Regions from separate parts of the Blautia sp. AF32-4BH genome, predicted to be linked through region 3. Evidence: predicted binding sites of a transcription regulator. Region 3 holds the regulator's gene; each other region holds the start of a gene.
The links. Region 3 encodes Rex, which represses fermentation and respiration genes when NADH is low (regulators of the CRP and FNR family bind a similar motif). Its sites were predicted from a motif close to ATTGTTAANTANTTAACAAT; they were not measured.
Positions count from the first base shown of each region.

Region 1: a site for Rex is predicted at 2,906-2,925, ahead of fucO (lactaldehyde reductase). Genes of this name have one in related genera too.
Region 2: a site for Rex is predicted at 3,788-3,807, ahead of DWZ44_RS05425 (L-lactate dehydrogenase). Genes of this name have one in related genera too.

Region 1 covers NZ_QTVL01000004.1:84,572-91,293, reverse strand. The annotation lists gene tig (trigger factor) at 239-1,474, shown strand; gene fucO (lactaldehyde reductase) at 1,713-2,861, opposite strand; gene DWZ44_RS06635 (TetR/AcrR family transcriptional regulator C-terminal domain-containing protein) at 3,085-3,666, opposite strand; gene codB (cytosine permease) at 3,803-5,047, opposite strand; gene DWZ44_RS06625 (phosphoribosyltransferase) at 5,114-6,202, opposite strand; gene DWZ44_RS06620 (alanine/glycine:cation symporter family protein) at 6,350-6,722, opposite strand, start outside.
Region 2 covers NZ_QTVL01000003.1:157,631-164,352, reverse strand. The annotation lists gene DWZ44_RS05440 (CoB--CoM heterodisulfide reductase iron-sulfur subunit A family protein) at 1-1,350, opposite strand, end outside; gene DWZ44_RS05435 (4Fe-4S dicluster domain-containing protein) at 1,384-1,767, opposite strand; gene DWZ44_RS05430 (CoB--CoM heterodisulfide reductase iron-sulfur subunit B family protein) at 1,764-2,561, opposite strand; gene DWZ44_RS05425 (L-lactate dehydrogenase) at 2,767-3,714, opposite strand; gene DWZ44_RS05420 (Mur ligase family protein) at 4,219-5,769, opposite strand; gene DWZ44_RS05415 (MATE family efflux transporter) at 5,871-6,722, opposite strand, start outside.
Region 3 covers NZ_QTVL01000001.1:394,895-401,616, reverse strand. The annotation lists gene DWZ44_RS01915 (NAD(P)H-hydrate dehydratase) at 1-1,075, opposite strand, end outside; gene DWZ44_RS01910 (redox-sensing transcriptional repressor Rex) at 1,165-1,821, opposite strand; gene DWZ44_RS01905 (ABC-F family ATP-binding cassette domain-containing protein) at 1,976-3,901, shown strand; gene DWZ44_RS01900 (NADP-dependent isocitrate dehydrogenase) at 4,000-5,202, opposite strand; gene DWZ44_RS01895 (S8 family peptidase) at 5,368-6,213, opposite strand; gene DWZ44_RS01890 (MATE family efflux transporter) at 6,302-6,722, opposite strand, start outside.

The DNA.
Region 1 (6,722 bases), on a different contig from region 3:
TATTCCTCCTCTGCAAAAAATAATGTGGGCATCGGAACATACAATGCCAGTCTATGAACATTCTAACATTGATTTCGGCAAAACGCAAACACATTTTAGCGCAATCCAGGCGATTTTACGGTCGAAAATCATAAGAATTTCTAAAATCGGAGCCCCAGCCTTTTTTTTACCAGACAAGTATGGTAAAATGAGATTTACAACGCGCCGGGAACGGCGTAGTATGGAGGAAAATTCAAGAATGAAAAGAAAAGCAGCAGTCATGCTTCTGCTCATGACACTGGGAGCAGCCAGTGTGAGCGGATGTGGAAAAAACAATACAACAAGCAGCAGTTCCGTATCAAGCGCAAGCAGCACAAGCGCTTCCTCAGCATCCGATGCGTCGAGCGCAGGCAGCACATCGTCCGACAGCACAGCTTCTGAGGAATACGCTTCCCCGAGTGATGTAGACGGGATTCCGGTTGTCGATGAGGAAGTTGATCCGGCAGAGTGTGTAACGCTTGGAGATTACAAAAAGCTCACACTGGAAAAGAAAGTAGAGCAGGTAACGGATGATGACGTACAGACGGCCATTATGGCAGAGACAGCTGTCACCATGGACGATCCGGATGCCACCGTACAAAAAGGCGACACCGCCGATATTGCCTATGTTGGCAAAGTTGATGGCAAGGAGTTTGACGGCGGAAGCAGCGATTCCTACAATCTGGTGATCGGATCCGGTACCTTCATCGATGGATTTGAGGATGGTGTCATTGGAATGAAAACAGGGGAGACAAAGGATCTGAACCTGAAATTCCCTGACAGCTATCAGAGTACCGATCTGGCAGGAAAAGATGTTGTGTTTACCGTTACGGTAAATGCGTTTACCCGCCCGGCAGAAAACATTGACGGATGGGAGCTCGATGATGCATGGGTAGCAAAAAATACAGATTACAGTACTGTGGAGGAATACCGTGCCGGAAAACGCGCAGAGCTGGAGGCTGCAAATGAGACGACAGCGGAAAATAATCTGCAGAATGACGCGATGCAGCAGGTGGCAGACGGCTGTACGTTTCACAAAATTCCGAAATCCTATATCACCCTTGGCGAAGAAGATTACGATAAACGGTATACCGCTTATCTTCAGAATTACGGCATTTCCCTGGACGACTATCTGGAGCAGTATGCGGACAGAGCGACCTACAATCAGGAGAAAGCAACGTATGCAGGAACGATGGCAAAAAGTGCCCTTCTTCTGGATGCCGTAAAAGAGGCAGAAGGCTGGACAACAGATGACCAGGATTACCAGCAGATCTTAAACGATGAGGCAGCCAATGCCAATATGTCGCAGGAAGATTTCCTGAAGGCAGCCAATGACTATTACGGGGAAGATACGGTAGTGCGCAATATCATGATGGAGCGCATGATCAATATGGTTCTCGATAATGCAACGGTCAATACTGTGACTGTGGATGCAGACGGAAATACAGTAGAATAAAAAGAGAAATCACCCCGGAAAACAGGATAAAAATTTCTGTTTTCCGGGGTGATTTAACCGAATCAAGTAAGTCCCCTGCTTCCATTGCGAAAAGCAATAAGCAGTGGGGGGGGACTTGCTTGTATCAGGAGGAGTGCAAGCTCCTTCTGATAAACTGCGGAACAGTTATTCAGTTATGAGCAAGTAGCGAAGCGGATTGCGAATATCCGCTTCGCATGTGGGAAACGAATTGTGTTCGTTACGCCATGATTTTGCGGAACAGATCCTTCAGATCTTCTACGCTTGCATCCTTCGGGTTGCCCGGTGCGCAGGCATCTGCGTGTGCGGAATCTGCAAGGAACTGCAGATCTTCTTCTTTGACTGCCTCGAGAACAGATGGGATTCCAACGTCTGCGGACAGCTTCTTAACAGCATCAATCGCTGCTTTTCTGTACTCTTCCTGAGACATTTCGTCTACACCTGTAACGCCCATGGCACGTGCGATTTCGCGGTATTTCTCACCGGTGCACTCCTGGTTGTATTCCATAACGATCGGAAGCATCATGGCACATGCAACACCGTGTGGGGTATCATAAACAGCACCAAGGGTGTGTGCCATGGAGTGAGCGATTCCAAGACCTACGTTGGAGAAGCCCATACCTGCGATGTACTGGCCAAGAGCCATTCCTTCGCGTCCCTCTTTGGTGTTTGCGACAGCACCGCGCAGAGATTTGGAGATGAGTTCGATGGCTTTGAGATGGAACATGTCAGTCATTTCCCATGCAGCTTTTGTGGTGTAACCCTCGATTGCGTGGGTCAGAGCGTCCATACCGGTAGAAGCGGTCAGTCCTTTTGGCATGGAGGACATCATATCCGGGTCAACAACTGCGATGATTGGCATATCGTGCGGGTCAACGCATACGAATTTACGTTTTCTTTCAACGTCTGTGATAACGTAGTTGATGGTAACCTCTGCAGCAGTACCGGCTGTGGTCGGAACAGCGATGATCGGTACGCATGGATTTTTGGTCGGTGCAGTGCCTTCAAGGCTTCTGACATCCTCAAACTCCGGGTTTGCGATGATGATACCGATTGCTTTGGAGGTATCCATAGAAGAACCGCCGCCGATGGCGATCAGATAGTCAGCGCCGGATGCCTTGAAAGCTTCTACGCCGTGTTTTACGTTTTCGATGGTCGGGTTTGGCTTGATATCGCTGTAAAGCTCATAGTCGAGTCCGTTTGCGGTCAGAATATCGGTTACTTTGGAAGTAACGTTGAATTTAATCAGATCCGGGTCAGAGCATACGAAAGCTTTCTTGAAGCCGTGTGCCTTTGCTTCATTTGCGATCTCGGCAATAGCGCCTGCTCCGTGATAAGAGGTTGCATTTAAATTAATACGATTTGCCATGATTGAAAAACTCCCTTCTAAAATGAATAAATGGTTTTACTGAACTTGTTATTATATTAACAAATCCGGAAGGGAAAAAGAAAGTGACAGAAGAAGCGAAGTGTAACACTTTAAAAAAAATCGCCATTGTGACAAAAACAACAGAACAAAATTTGTGAAAAATAACCAGAGAGTGTCTGAAAAACCATTTCCGCAATCTGCAAGCCCCACTTTGACACGCGCTCTAAGAGAGCAGCTGCAGATTCCGGAACAGTTTTTTTAAGTCTTCCGGCATTGCCCGGACGAGAAGAGCTGCAAACTCGGAAGGTGTCAGATCCATGCCGGTAAGCACCCATTTTACGGTCATGGTGATGGAACCCTGACAGTACATTTCGAGAAGAAAATGCATTTCCGGTGAAACCGGACTGCCGCTTTTTTCGTGAATCAGATTTTCGTAGAACGCGAGAATCAGGTCAAAATCGTGCTCACGCAGAGAATTCTGCTTGTCGTAGCGGAAGGCAGCGGCGAAAAAAGCTTTTTCTTTCTGAATATAGGTAAATTTCTTTTCCAGACTGTCAAAAACGGTCGTTCCGCGCCCCATATGTTCGAAGGATTTTGTCAGTAATTTATCAAAGTACCAGTTGATTAGATCGTATTTGTCGAGAAAATTGCGGTAGAAGGTCTGGCGGGTAACACCGCAGATTTCACAGATCTGGCGCACGGTGATCTCTTCAACGGGTGTTGTTTTCATGCACTCCTTCATGGATTCGGCAAGACGGTATTTTGTTTTTTCTCCTTTGGGAGCAGATACGGTGGAATGGATCATCCGGGTAGTTTCCTTTCGCTTCGAAAATTGTAACTATGCAGAGTTATGCATATATTATAACGCGAATCCGAAAAAATAAAAAGCCCTGAACATGTTCCGGAGATAAGATACAGGAACATATTCAGGACGATTTTGCTTATTTTCTTTTGTTTACGGCCTGACCGACACAGTAGCATACAGCGGCAACAACCATGCCGTTGATGGAAGCGATGCCCCAGTATAAGAGGTTCGCAACAATGGCACCGAGAATGACACCGGCAACCGCAAACCAGTCTACGGTTTTAAGCTTCGGCTGATCGGTTTCAAAGTCCTTTTTGTTCATGAAGTAGGCGAGCACCAGAATCATGCCGACCGGCGGCAGGGTACAATTCAGAATGTTGAGCCAGCCGCAGAAGTTGTAGTACAGCCATACGGAGGCAACCGTTCCGATGATACCGGAAAGGAGAACCATCGGTTTTTTCCTCTGATGGAAGATGTTGGCAAGACCAAGACCTGCGGTATACAGAGCGTTGTCGTTTGTAGTCCAGATATTAAGACCGAGAACGAGAACAGCCAGGTAGAACAGGTTCAGGCGGACCATAACCTCGAAGATATCGTTTCCGCCGACAAAGATCGAGGAAACGGCACCGAAGAAGAACATAAGGGAGTTTCCGATGAAGAAGGCCACAACCGTGGTGATGGCACCCGCTTTTCCGTCCTTTGCAAAACGTGCGAAGTTCGGGGTTGCGGTTCCGCCGGAAACGAAGGAGCCGATGACAAGACCGGCACCGCCGATGATAGTCAGAGATCCGCTGGATTTGGCAAACTGATCGATGATCGTTCCGTCGCCTCTCATTACGGCCATGACCATGGCGATCGTTCCGAGAATGGCAACACTTGGTACAGCGATATAGCTGACGATGGTCAGAGATTCAATACCAAAATAGGCAGAGGCGGTCATGCAGACGCCGGCAAGAAGAACAAGTCCCCACTGTGCCGCAGTGCTTCCGCCGAGCAGCTCCTTGGAAACCGGAATTGCAAACATGGCAAGACCGACACCAAACCATCCGATCTGCGTAAAGCTGGTCATGGCTGACGGCAGATAGGAACCTTTTTCGCCAAAGGCTCTCTGGGACAAAAGATCAAGTGACAGACCGGTTTTTGCACCGACGTAGCCGAGCAGACCGGTATAAATACCAAGAATGATTCCACCAAGGATCAGTGATCCCAAAAAGCCCCAGAAATCGAGGCCGTCAGCGAGCTGCTGGCCGACCCACATGCTTGCCGAGAAGAAGGTGAAGCCAAGCATGATCATAAACATGGTTACTACATTTTTCCGGGCAGAAGACGGAACCGCGCTGTCCGCGAAGTCAACATCTTTTACTTTCTTTTCTTTTTCCATAATATCTCCTGAAAACTGTGATTACGGTTCGCCGAAATTCAGCGAACCGTAAGAAATGGTTTTTTGTTACAGCATGTATTTGCGAAGTGCTGCGGTAAACTCTTCAATTCGTTCAGCCGCAATTTCTTTCAGGGTAGCATCGCCAAGGCTTGCAATATAGCCTTTTTCCTGGCGGTACAGCCATTTGGTCACACGTTCATCGATTTCTTCATAGTGATTGATGTGAATCCACTCTTCGTAGGATGCGCCAAGCGGGCAGCCGAGCTTCTCCTCGAGCAGTCTGGTGAAGTCGATCCGGTCGGCCTTCTCCAGCATTTTATTCCAGAAATCGAGAACCTCCTCGACATGCTCATGGATTTCATAGCGTCTTGCACCGCCATCGTAGATGATGCATTTTTCAAACAGAGGATCGCGCATGGAAAGCGTTTCTCTTCGGAACTCCGGTGCAATGATACCGTCTTTCCAGTAGAAATCGACATCCGGCAGATTGATTCCAGATACGCCCCTGTCCTGATAGGTGCTGAAGATTCCTTCGTAATATACGGTGATAAAGCCTTCAAACTCCGGCCAGAACTCGCGGATTTCTTTTGTGAGACGTTCCAGAATTTTGATTCCGGTTGTGCCGCCGATCGTAAAGATGATAATGTTGCGAAGGGAAGCACCGTGCTCACGGTAGAAATCGGTTACGTAGCGCAGGCAGTGGATCAGCGTTTCACCCGTTGCGATGATATCGCCGATCAGAAGTGTACTTCCCGGAACCATCGTCAGCTTGCTGTATTTGATTTCCAGCCCTGCGATTTCTTCCTCTTTAAAGACGCGCTCACTTGACAGAAAACTGATGTCATGTACACGAATGTGCTCACGGTAGCAGCTTTCCTCCAGCGGATAATTCAAAGCGCCGCGCAGGATGGAAAGGATGTTGGCTGCGGTTACCTTTCCCTGCTCTTTAAAATAATAAAGCATCTGTGAAGTAGACGGAATCAGGCAGTGATAAACCTCATATCCGACAACCTCCGGTGTGTTCAGAAGCTTTCTTGTCTCTGCTTCGGAAACGACATAGTATTCGTTCTCATAATCGCCGCCTGCGAGGCGATAGCAGTCCACGCCCTGTTCCGAAAACTCCGGCACCAGTTTTACTTCATTCCATTTTTCCATTCAAAAGTTCCTCCCGGTTTTCCCTCTTTGGTAAACATGTTATAAACTTTTAACAGTGTAAGGGGTAGCAACCTGATTGTCAAGGGAAAAGGCGAATTTACATGATTTTCTTACAGAAGAAGGGAATGCGCCGCGAGAAAAGGAATTTTACCGGGTTTTGCCTTCTCCGGAAAAGTATTCCTTTGTAAGCTCCACAACCTTGCCCGAAAGCAGGAAGAGCGCAATCAGGTTTGGGATCGCCATGAGACCGTTGAAGGTCTCGGCAATGCTCCACATCAGGCCGAGGTTTGCGGTGGCGCCAAGGATGGCAACCAGCGCATAGGCGGCCATAAAATATTTTGTGATTCTTTCGGAGAATAAAAACTCGATGCAGCGTGCACCGTAAAGTCCCCATCCGAGAATCGTGGAAAAGGCGAAGCAGCACATCGCGAACGCGGTGAGCAGCGAAACCCAGTTTCCGTATGTAAGGGTAAAACCGCTGATGGTCAGCTCTGCGCCGGCAGCCTGTCCGTAGGTGATG
Region 2 (6,722 bases), on a different contig from region 3:
TTCTACCGCACGGCGATAGAACTCATCGAAGTTTTTACCCGGGGTACGAACATCAATGTAGAAGACATGTACATTGACATCCGGATAATGGTCACGCACCAGCATAGCCTGTTTTGCGGTGTACATACAGCAGATCTTGGAGCAGTAGCTCTTTCCTCTGCAAGTCACGTCACGAGAACCGACACACTGGATAAATACGATATCCTTCGGATGCTCGCCGTTGGAAAGACGTACTACTTTACCGCCTGTCGGGCCGGCAGCATTCATCAGACGCTCCATCTCAAGGGAGGTAATTACGTCTTTGCTCTGGTTGTAATAATATTCGTCAAACTTGTCCAGACTGATGGTATCGAAACCAGTTGCCACAACGATTGCGCCGTACTCTCTGGTGATTACTTCATCTTTCTGGTCGTAGTTTACTGCACCTGCTGCACAGACTTTGGAGCAGATACCGCATTTTCCGGTTTTGAAGTGGATACAGTTTGCAGTATCAATAACCGGTACGTTCGGAACTGCCTGTGCGAACGGTGTGTAGATTGCAGTACGGTTGGACAGGCCTCTGTTGAACTCGCTCAGGTTCTTCTTGGAAGGACATTTCTCCTGACAGAGTCCGCATCCGGTACATTTGTCCATATCTACGTATCTTGCTTTCTTACGGATGTCTACTTTGAAATCACCGACGAATCCGCCAACGCTCTCTACCTCACTGTAGGTATAGATGTTGATCTTCTCATGCGCGTTTACCTCTCCCATACGAGGAGTCAGGATACAGGAAGAACAGTCGAGGGTCGGGAATGTCTTGTCAAGCTGTGACATTCTTCCGCCGATACTCGGGGTCTTCTCTACGATATCTACTTCATAGCCTGCATCTGCGATATCCAGTGCAGTCTGAATACCTGCGATACCGCCTCCGATCACCAGCGCACGTTTTACAACGCGGCTCTCGCCCGGGGTAAGCGGGGTATCCAGCATAACTTTAGCAACGGCTGCACGGGCCAGAATTACGGCCTTCTCGGTAGCCTCTTCCATGTCTTTATGAATCCAGGAACACTGCTCACGAATGTTTGCAATCTCCAGCTGATACGGGTTCAGGCCCGCTTTTTCTGCTGCTTTGCGGAACGTTCCTTCATGCATACGCGGAGAGCAGGAACAGATGACAACGCCGGTCAGATGCTCGTTCTGAATGGCATCGATCACTTTCTGCTGACCCGTTTCGGAACACATATACTGATAATCCTCTGCATGAACAACACCCGGCTCTTTGCTGATGACGTCAACAACTTTTTTGACATCAACCGTAGCCGCAATATTTGTACCGCAGTGGCAGACAAATACTCCTATTCTTTGCACTTTTCTCTCACCTTTCTGTGGATGGGTTGTTTTTTACTTTCTATATTTACGGAATGCACTCATCAGAAGCTGCTGCGGAGTCTCATCATCCAGAAGAGCCGGAATTTCATCCGGAGAAAGATAATTCTCTCCTCTCTGACGGATCACGGAAAGACGAACTGCCTCGATCAGTTTGGCAGGTTTTACGTCTCTTGGACAGCGCTCTACACATGCGAAGCAGGAGAGGCATTTCCAGATGGACTTGGAGTTCATCAGTGCTTCCACATCGCCGTTCTGTACGTAAGATACAAACTGATGCGGACGGATGTCCATTTCGTTATAAGCAGGACAGGATGCGGAACATTTACCGCATTTCATACATTTTCTGGTATCCACACCGGCGATGGCACGGATTTCATCGGATGTTGCAATTTTCATGCCTGCACCTCCTCTTTGATGCCGAGTGCTTCTGCAAGAAGCTCGGTAAAGTAGGTAACCGGAAGACCTTCTTTTGTTCCGTTATTGCGCAGGTTGTACATGCAAAGCGGACATGCAGTGATCAGTTCTTCTGCTCCTTTGTAGGATGCGGATGCCATGATCTGGTCTACCATGTTGGATGCCATTTTCTTTTCTTTGAGGGATATGTAGCCGCCGCAGCACTCATTTCTCATCGGATATACGACCGGTGTTGCGCCAAGGGCCTTGATAAAGTCTTCAATGATTGTCGGATTTTCCGGATCGTCAAACTGCATTGTGGTGCTCGGACGAAGCAGCATACAGCCGTAATATGCGCCGATTTTTCTTCCTTTTAATGGGTTTACCACTTTCTCTTTGATCTTGTCAAATCCAACGACGTCACGCAGCACTTCCAGATAATGAAGTACTTTCGTTTCGCCAAGATATGGCTCGGAAAGAGCCATGTAGTTGTTTACTTTTGTCTGAATGTCTTCTACATTCGCCATGTCATCGTTTACGCGTTTGATCACGTGATGACAGGCGGAACAGACTGTGATCAGATCCTGTCCTTTTTCTTTGGCGTCTGCTAAGGCGCGAACCGAAGAAAGTTTGGTAGCGATTTCATCGGATGCCTGTGGATACACAGCTCCGCAGCACTGCCAGTTTTCAATTTCTTCCAGTTCAAATCCCAGAACTTTTGCGCATTCTCTGGCATAGTGATCCAGATCTTTTGCTTTGTTCTTCAGCGTACAGCCCGGAAAATAACTGTAGGTCATGGAATTGCTCCTTTCTTGTTACTCCTATTGGTTTCCATTTTGCCTGCGGTATCTTCTGTCCGGCACCGGAAAAGTTTCCGGTACTCTTTTTATGTACACCCGGCGGAAAATTTCTTCAGGCGCACGTTAAGGCAGTGGGAGATACCGCTCTTTCGCACTTTCTGCCACTGCCATAAATTTTATGTTTTGAGCTTATTGCCCGCTCTTAGTGCTCGATCTGTGCGATAACTGCTTTTAATGCGTCGGCACTTGCTTTGAGTTTTTCTACTTCCTCTTTTGTCATACGCATCGGAATCTTGCCCTGTACGCCTTTCGGTCCAACGAGGGTCAGTGTGCTTAAGCATACATCCTCGATGCCGTACTCACCGTGCATCATGGAAGATACGGTTGCTACAGAATCGGAAGAAGAAAGAATGGTTGCTACCAGTTTGCATACTGCAACAGATACTGCATAGAAAGTAGCTCCTTTGTTTGCAATAACCTGTCCGCCGGAAGTTCTTACGTACTCCAGCATAGCATCTTTGTCGATCTTGGTTACGTTCCTGCCCATTTTTTCTACGGTCTCGTAGTACTCGTCCAGACTGACACCGGAAACGTAAGCGCCGCTCCACGGAATGAAGGAAGTATCGCCGTGCTCACCGAATACGTAAGCGTGGATGTTTTTCTGGGCAATGTTGAGGTGTTCAGACAGTCCGCAGCGAAGTCTCGCGGAATCCAGCATGGTACCAGAACCAAGGATCTGGTTTTCCGGAAGTCCGGAGATCTTTGTAAACACGTAGGTCATGATATCAACCGGGTTGCTTACAATGATGTAGATGGCATTCGGAGCCGCTTTTACGATTTCCGGTGTGATGGATTTTAAGATGTTTACGTTGGTCTGGGTCAGCTCAATACGGGTCTGGCCAGGCTTTCTTGCAATACCGGAAGTAATAATTACGATATCAGAGTCCTTGGCATCCTCATACTCACCTGCGATGATGGAGACCGGATCGCGGAAGCAGGTACCCTGCGCGATATCCATAACCTCTCCCTCTACTTTTTTCTTGTTAATATCGATGAGAACAATCTCAGACGCGATGTCTTCGTTCGACAGTGTATAGGCGATCGTAGATCCAACGCTTCCAGCTCCAATGATGGTAATCTTGCTGCTCATAAATACTCCTTTCTAAAATACCCCTAGTTGGTTTTTGTGATTGATAAATTTTTCACTTTCCTTATCATAGCACTATGACAAGAATTTAACAAGTGTTTTTTTCGAGCATTTTCGTGAAATCTTTTTTCTCACTGAGCCCGTACGCTTCCAGAAGGGGTGTTCTGGATATATTTCAATACAATTATACCATTTTTTGTTCTTTTTCACAAGAATTCTTTCCAAAAACTTACAGCTTTGTCCTTCATCCCGCAGAATTCGTCTTTTTCCGCATGGTTCCCGGGTTTTTGCTTTCTGTGTTTAGTTTCACACGTCTAACTTTCGTTCGTTATATTTTTAACAACTTTTCGTCATACGGGCTAGTTTCTGTCCTTCTTTTCTACATTTTGTAGGATGTATCCGCCAAATTTCCTGTCTGATTTTCATTTCTGCTGCCGCCAGACGCAAAAAAGACACGGATTTTTCTGTTCCGTGTCTTTTTTGCTCTGTTTTTTTCTGTTTTTGCTTCTATTCTTCTGTTTCACGAGCCGTTGCCGCTTCGGCAAATGCATTTCCATATTCGGCAAGCGCCTCTTTTGCATAGACGGCATCTGACCGGTACGGCACATTTCCGTTTCCGACGTGCATCGTCACGTCCGCGCCTTTTCCAAGGATCAGAACAACCTCTCCCGGTACGGCGCCAAGAATCGCCTCCCGGATTGCTTCTCCGCGGTCCATGCGGATCTGGAAGGATGCACCTTCCTTTGCTATGTACCCGCCGATCTCCTCACAGATCGCCTGCGGATCTTCGTTTCCCGGATCATCCGGTACGAGGAAAATCCGGTCCGCCCGTTTTCCGGAAATCTCACCCATATCTTTTCTGCGGTTGAATGCTTTTCCGCCCGGGGTTCCGAACACAACGCTTACGCGGCTTCCCGGGTATTCGAGTGCTACGGTATCAAACATTTTTTCAAAACTCAGGCCATTGTGCGCGAAATCCACGATCGCCGTGACCTCGCCCGCGCTGCTCTCATACGTCTCCATCCTTCCCGGAACGGTGACGTCAAGGAGGCTTTCCTTGATCAGCGAAACCGGGATTCCCATCGACCAGGCAGCCGCAATGGCAGCTACGGCATTCTCCACATTGAAGGCTCCGTGCACCGGCAGGGTAAAATCTTCCGAGAAATCCGGTCCTGCCACATGGAAATAGAATTTTCCTCTGCCCGGCTTGATATCACTCACGCGGATTACAGCATTTTCTTTCGATCCAAACGTAACGACGCGCTCACATTTTGCCGCAGCTTTCAGGATTTCCCCGATATGGTCGCTGTCCAGGTTCACGCAGGCGCAGGTGCAGCGGTCGAAGATCTTTAATTTCGACTGGAAATAATCATCAAAATCCTTGTGCTCCGTCGGGCTGATGTGGTCCTTGGAGATGTTCAGGAAAATGGCGGTATCAAAATGCGTGTTTCCGACTCTCTCGTATTTGAGCGCCTGGGAGGATACTTCCATCACCATATGGGAAAGGCCTGCATCTACGGCATTGCGCATATGACGGCACAGCTCCAGGGATTCCGGCGTGGTGAGCGTTGATGCTTCTCTCGTCTTTCCGTCGTAATATTCAATCGAACTTAACAGTGCACATCCGTTTCCGCCCTGTTTTTTCAGGCAGGCATCGAGCATCGACTGCAGGTAGTAGGCTGTCGTTGTCTTTCCTTTTGTTCCGGTCAGCGCCGTGACATGCAGCGACTTTGCCGGATAATCGTAAAACGCCTCACCCAGCACAAACTGTGCTTTTCTGGCATCGTTGACGATGAGCGCCGGAATTTCTTTTCCCGCTTCGTATTTTTTTTCACTTACATAGGCAACAGCACCGCGGTTTACGGCGTCTTTTAAGTATGCCTCTTTGAATGCAGCTCCTTTGCAGAGAAACAGCGTTCCCTGATCCGCTCCGCCCGAAAAATACGTTACGAGGGTAACGGGTCTGTCCTCTCCTTCTTTTCCTTCCGGCTCTGCAAATTCCACCAGAAGGCCTTCCTGCTCCAGAAGTTTCTTATATTCTAATACCGACTGTTTCATAGGATATCTTCCTCTCTTCTATGGGATTCTTTTTCAGCTTTCCTAAAATCCAGGCTCCATTATACCAGAATTGAAACAGCTTGTCCATCTTGCGGCACGGCTTACATCATCTGCGCATTTTTCTCAAAAAGAGAACGAAGCGTTTTTGCGCAGTACAGGTACGCCGGAACGAGAAACAGATCGGCGAGAATCCATGCCACCGGGCTTGCGAAGCAGACTGCGGTGTAACCAAAATACGGAACCAGGAAAAAGGCTACCACCGAACGGCCGATCATCTCGCAGACGCCGGCAAGGATTGCAAATTTGCTGAAGCCCATGCCCTGCACGGTAAAGCGTACGACATTGACAAGGGTCAGCGGAATGTAAAATACCATGTTGATCAGCAGCATCTGACGCGCCTGGTCGAGGATGACCGTCTCAGATGCATCTACAAAGAGAAGCGAAATCTGGCGGGACCACAGAAACATGACTCCTAAAATGACCACGGAATACACGCTTCCAATAATGGAACTTGTCAAAATACCGGTGTTGACACGATCCATCTTCTTCGCACCGACGTTCTGTCCGGCATACGTCGCCATAGTGGAGCCGAGCGCGTCGAACGGACAGCAGCAGAACATGGAAATTTTACCGGCAGCCGTAACAGATGCAACCGCAGTGGAACCAAGGCCGTTGACAGCGGTCTGCAAAATAACACTTCCGATCGCGGTGATTGAATACTGCAGTCCCATCGGGATTCCCATATTGCACAGATTAAGCACATAATGCTTATGCAGCTTCCAGTCCTCTCTCGTAAAAGCAAGGATGGTGAATTTTTTCTTCATATAAAAGAGACACAGGAATCCAGAGACTCCCTGCGCGATAATCGTCGCCCACGCGGTTCCCGCTACTCCCATCGGGCGGACCAGCGCAAGATCTAGCACGATATTCAGTATTGAAGAGATACCGAGGAA
Region 3 (6,722 bases):
GAATCTCTGCATCTTCTGCAATCAGGTTCAGCGCATCTGCATCCAGAACAAGAGGAACTTCTGTGTGCTGCACCGTAAAAACGAGCAGTTCTTTTGCCGTCCGGCTTTTGGAAAGTCCCGGTCCCGCAACAACAGCGTCCGCCCAGGCGAGATCCTGCAGCAGGGCTTCTTCCGGAAGCGGCTCATCCTCCTTCCAGAAATCCGCCATTGCTTCCGGCAGGGCACAGAAAAGCGGCGTACGGTTTCTTTCCTCTGTCACAACCTTTACCATGCCGGCACCGGATGCAAGGACTGCCCTGGCACACAAAACAGCGGCTCCGCACATGGCACCGGAACCGGCAAGTACCAGCACCTTTCCGAAGGTTCCCTTATTTCCCATCGGCGTGCGGGTAAGAAACCGGTCCAGATCTTCTTTTTCCACTGAACCGTACCAGGGCGTCTCCTCTTCTCCTGCATCAAAGCCGATTCCGATATCACGGACCAGGACCTCTCCGGCATATCGTTTTCCGGGATCAAAGAGAAGCCCTGGCTTTGCACAGGCAAATGTCACCGTGGCTCTGGCTTTCACCGCCGCATCAAGGACCTCTCCGGTATCCGTGTGGATCCCCGAAGGGATGTCCACGGCAAGAACAGGAACACCGCTTGCGCAGATTGCTTCCACTACCCTCCGGTACTCCCCTGCCAGCGGACGGGATACGCCAATTCCAAAGATGGCATCTATGATAACAGTATATTCCCGGAAATCCGGATTCTTAACCTCACGGACCCCATAATTTTCCGCAATTTTCTTCTGTGCTCTCATGCCTTCACTGTATTTTTCCGGATTTCCAAGACAGAACAGTTCCGCATCCACCCCTTTCGTCTTTAAAATCCGTGCAATTGCCGCACCGTCCCCTCCATTATTTCCGGGACCGCACACAGCAAGGACTTTTCCTGTATCCCATGTTCCATTTTGAAGCTCCTCCACGCAGGACAGCGCTGCGCGCTCCATCAGTACCAGGGACGGTATCCCCATGGTTTCGATCGTATTGCGGTCTGCCTGCTTCATCTGTGCTGCTGTAAGAATCCGTTTCATCGCTTTTCCTCCTTTTCCTGCCTTATCCGGAAAGTGAACAGAAAAAGTCTCCGGTTTCCCGAAGACTCTCCTGCTTTTGTTTTGGTTTCTTAATTGTTCTTTGGATGCTCCGCCTCATATCTGGTCAGATTGTAGGAGAGACGCATCAGACTTTCGGAAAGATGGACGTTCTCGACGATCACATCTTTCGGAAGTTTTAAGTTTAGATCGGTATGTGCAAAATTCCAGATTGCTTTTACACCGTTGTCCACGAGAATCTCTGCCATCTCTACCGCTTTTGCTTTTGGCAGTGTCAAAGCCGCAATCTCTACATGGTGTTCCTTGATAAATTCCGGAAGCTCGTCCGCCATGCGGATTTCAATTCCGCGCACGGAGATTCCTTTTAATACCGGGTTGACGTCAAAAATACCGACCGTTTTGAATCCGCTTCTTTCAAAGGCCGCATAATTAGCAAGCGCCTGTCCCAGATTTCCGGCTCCGACAAAAATCATATTGTGGACTCTGTCCAGACCTAAAATTTTTCCAATCTCGCTGTACAGATACCGCACGTTATAACCATACCCCTGCTGGCCGAAGCCGCCGAAATTATTTAAATCCTGGCGAATCTGGGAAGCTGTCACTTTCATCCGCTCGCTCAGCTCACCGGAAGAGATCCGTTCTACTCCGTCCTCCAGCAATTCGCCCAGGTAACGATAATATCTAGGAAGTCTTTTGATAACTGCCCGCGAAATTCCTTTTTCTTCCAAGATAAATTCCTCCTTATTTACACCTGCATATATTCATATTATATATGGTTGATAGAAAATTGTCAAAGATTTCTTGAAATTTTGTGTATTACTCTCTATAATAAGGATGGTGTATTATGTCAAAATACAGAAATATGTTATCTGGAGGAACCACATGATTCTTGCATGTCAGAATATCTCGAAAGCATTCGGGACAACGGAAATTATCAAAAATGCATCTTTTCATATAGAAGAACGCGAAAAAGCCGCACTGGTCGGCATCAACGGCGCCGGAAAATCGACGCTGTTAAAAATCATCATCGGCGAAATGAGGGCCGATGAGGGAGAGGTCATCCTCTCCAAAGGAAAGACGATGGGCTATCTCGCCCAGCATCAGGATCTGACCGGACACCTTTCCATTTACCAGGAAGTGCTGACCGCGAAACAGAATCTGATCGATATGGAGGAACGCCTCCGTCAGATGGAAAGTGATATGAATACAAAATCCGGTACAGAGCTGGATGAACTTCTTTCCACCTACACCCGCCTCTCCCATACCTTTGAACTGGAAAACGGATACGCGTACCGCAGTGAAGTCGTCGGTGTTTTAAAAGGTCTTGGCTTTTCCGAGAGCGATTTTGAAAAACAGGTGGACTCCCTCTCCGGCGGTCAGAAGACCCGCGTGGCACTTGGTAAACTGCTGCTCACCAAACCGGACATCATTCTGCTCGACGAGCCGACCAACCACCTCGATATGGACTCGATCTCCTGGCTCGAAACGTATCTTTTAAATTACAGCGGAGCCGTCCTGATCGTCTCCCATGACCGTTACTTTCTCGACCGCGTTGTCACAAAAGTCGTTGAAGTGGACAATAAAAAAGTAACAACTTTTGAGGGAAACTATACCGCCTACAGTCAGAAAAAAGCAATGCTCCGTGAAGCCGCTTACCATGCCTGGGTCAACCAGCAGCAGGAAATCCACCATCAGGAAGAAGTCATTGCAAAGCTGAAATCTTTCAACCGCGAGAAATCCATCAAACGCGCCGAGAGCCGTGAAAAAATGCTGGACAAAATGGATGTGCTGGAAAAGCCGACCGAAGTACGCTCCGATATGCGGATCCGTCTGGAACCGCGCATCACAAGCGGAAACGATGTGCTGACCGTCGAGCACCTCTCCAAAGCCTTCCCGGGACAGACGCTTTTCCAGGATCTGAATTTCGAAATCAAGCGCGGCGAGCGCGTGGCAATCATCGGAAACAACGGAACGGGAAAAACGACGATCTTAAAGATCTTAAACGAAGTCATCCGCCCGGATGTCGGCTCTTTTACACTTGGAAGCCGTGTACAGATCGGTTACTACGATCAGGAGCATCAGGTGCTCCACATGGAAAAGACCATTTTCCAGGAGATTTCCGACGCGTATCCATATCTGACAAACACCGAAATCCGAAATGTGCTGGCCGCCTTCCTGTTTACAAACGACGATGTCTTCCAACCGATTCATACCTTGAGCGGCGGTGAGCGCGGACGAATTTCCCTTGCCAAGCTGATGCTCTCGAACGCCAACTTCCTGATCCTCGACGAGCCGACCAACCACCTCGATATCGTATCAAAGGAGATTCTGGAAAACGCGCTGAAGGATTACACTGGAACGGTACTGTACGTTTCCCACGACCGTTACTTTATCAATCAGACTGCAACCCGGATTCTGGAGCTGACGGGACAAACACTCGTCAACTATATCGGAAATTACGATTACTATCTGGAGAAAAAAGAAGAGCTGACCCGCATCTATGCTCCTGCTGCCGATGCCGCCGCTCCGGAAGAAACAGCGGCTCCTTCCGAAGCCTCCTCCACAAAGCTGGACTGGAAAGCGCAGAAAGAAGAACAGGCACGTCTCCGCAAGAAAGAAAACGAGCTGAAAAAGACGGAGAAACGAATTGAAGAGCTTGAGACACGCGATTCGGAAATTGATGAGGAAATGTCGAAACCGGAAGTCGCAACGAATGTGGCAGAGTGTGTGAAATTAAGCAAAGAGAAAGCAGAGATTGCCGCGGAACTCGAAGAGCTGTATGAAAAATGGGAAGAGCTTGCCGAATAGGCCTGGTTTTCCCCGGAAAATTCAAAACAGAAAAAGCCGGTCCGGCGCATCCCTTTTTGCGGGAATGCCGGATCGGCTTTCTTTTTTGCTTCGTTTAATTATTTCTCCAGCTCCTCGCGGATGGCCAGGATGAAATCACGGCTGTTTAATACGGTCGGATTTTCCATGGTGGTGATCAGCGCAAGGTCTTTTGTCATTTTTCCGCTCTCGATCGTTGCGATCGTTGCTTTTTCCAGACGGTCTGCAAATGCGGAAAGTTCTGCGTTTCCATCCATTTCCCCGCGTTTTCTGAGTGCGCCGGTCCATGCAAAAATGGTGGCCACGGAGTTGGTGGATGTCTCCTCACCTTTTAAGTGACGGTAATAGTGGCGCTGTACGGTTCCGTGCGCAGCCTCGTACTCGTAATATCCGTGCGGGGATACGAGAACAGAAGTCATCATCGCAAGGGAACCGAAGGCGGAGGATACCATGTCGCTCATGACATCGCCGTCGTAGTTCTTGCAGGCCCAGATAAAGCCGCCCTCTGCTTTCATGATGCGGGCAACGGCGTCATCGATCAGAGTGTAGAAGTAGGTAATGCCTGCTTCTGCAAATTTCTCTTTGTACTCTGCATCGAAGATCTCCTGGAAGATATCCTTGAAGCGGTGATCATACTTCTTGGAAATCGTATCCTTGCTTGCAAACCACAGATCCTGTTTCGTGGACAGTGCGTACTCGAAACAGCTTCTCGCGAAGCTTTCTATGGAGTTATCCAGATTGTGCATGCCCTGAATGACACCGGCGCCGGTGAAGTTGTGGATCAGCTCTCTTGTCTCGGTGCCGTCCTCAGCCGTATAAACCAGCTCTGCTTTTCCCGGTCCCGGAATGCGCATTTCTGCATTTTTATAGACATCTCCGTATGCATGACGGGCAATCGTGATCGGTTTTTTCCAGTTGCGCACGCACGGCTCGATGCCTTTTACGACAATCGGGGTACGGAAAACGGTTCCGTCGAGCATGGCACGGATCGTTCCGTTCGGGCTCTTCCACATTTCTTTCAGATTGTACTCGGTCATACGCGCTGCATTCGGCGTAATGGTGGCACATTTGACTGCTACACCGTATTTCTTGGTAGCGTTTGCGGAATCTACGGTTACCTGATCGTTCGTCTCGTTTCTGTGTTCCAGTCCCAGATCGTAATATTCCGTTTTCAGGTCAATAAACGGGAGAAGCAGCTCATCTTTGATCATTTTCCAGAGAATTCTGGTCATCTCATCTCCATCCATCTCTACCAGAGGAGTGGTCATCTGAATTTTTTCCATAGTAGGCCTCCTTTTTCTATTCCCGTTTATTGTATAAAGTATCCTATAGCTTGTCAAGTCAAAATTCGCCTGATTTTTTGGCATTTTCCCATAAATTCACACAATTTTTGCAGGATGAGAGGTGTTTTCCTTCATTTTTCTTTTTTTATGCTGCCGCACAGTGTCTCACAGAAGAGACAGAAAACGGTCTGTTTGAAGCATCCCATGCCCCTGACGGTTGCGCGGAAGGCCAAGGTCTCTCGCCGATTCGCAAAGCAGCATTTTCGCCTGGACATTTGTAAGATCCGGAACCCGTTCAAGTGCCAAAGCCACGGCTCCGGACACCCGCGGTGCCGCCATCGAGGTGCCGCTCTTCACCACATATTCCTTCCTGCTTCTTCCAGGCGCGCAGGAAATGAGACGTTTTCCAGGCGCGACAAGATCCGGTTTGCAGACGCAGTCCCGTGTCGGGCCGCATCCGGAGATTCCTCTTCTTGGCTCCAGCAGATCGCCCGCTCCCACGGTGATCACTTTTCTGCTGCTCCCCGGCGCCGTAATACTGCCCGGAGCGGGCCCCAGATTTCCGGCCGCTGTCACAACAGTGATCCCGTCATCCCAGGCGCGCTCCACCGCCTGTACTAGCAGATCATCCACCGTTTTTTCCTGCTCTGTTGTTCCCACTGAAATATTTAAAATGCGGATATTAAGTCTTATTCGCTCTTTGCACACCCAGTCAATCGCCGCGAGGATATCCTGCTTTCTTCCATTTCCCCTTCGGTCCAGAATCTTCACTACGACAAACCGGCATCCCGGTGCCGCACCCTGGTATTTTCCGCCGGACGCTCTTCCACTTCCGCCAAGGATACCACAGACATGCGTTCCGTGTCCATTGTCATCGTAAGGCGTCTCCCGCCCGTACACAAGATCCCGGAAGGCTACAATCCGGCCGTCAAAATCCATATGGGGAAAAATCCCTGTATCCAGCACGGCGGCTGTAATTCCTTTTCCTGTCAGATTTTCCTGCTCTTTCATCCATAAGCCCCTGTGTATTCTTATCTTATGGTATGCAAAAAAGGCTGCCTTTCGCAAAGAACAGCCTTTTTGTTTTTCTTTTCTATACTTAAAACTGAATCTGCTTTTCCCCTTTCCGTTTCCAGAGAGCTGCTGCAAGCGGGATGCCGCAGAGCTCAGCCAGGACAAAGGCGCCCCATATCAGATTCAGGTTTCCAGATCCTTTGAGAAGAAATGCAAACACCAGCGGCAGAATCGCCTGGCGTGTCATGGATATGTACATACTTTCTTTTCCAAGGGAAAGTCCCTGCAACGCCGCCTGATAGATCAGGCCTGGAATCGAAAGCAGATAGGCCACTGCCAGAATGCGGAGCGCCGGAACTCCGATGCGCATCAGATTGTCCGAGGCATCAAAAAGTTTCAGTACAACGCCAGGACAGAATTCCAGCACGGCAAAAAAGATAAGAAACAGTCCGCCGCCGTAAAGAATGCCGTACCGGATCGACTGACGGATTCTTTCTTTTTGCTTT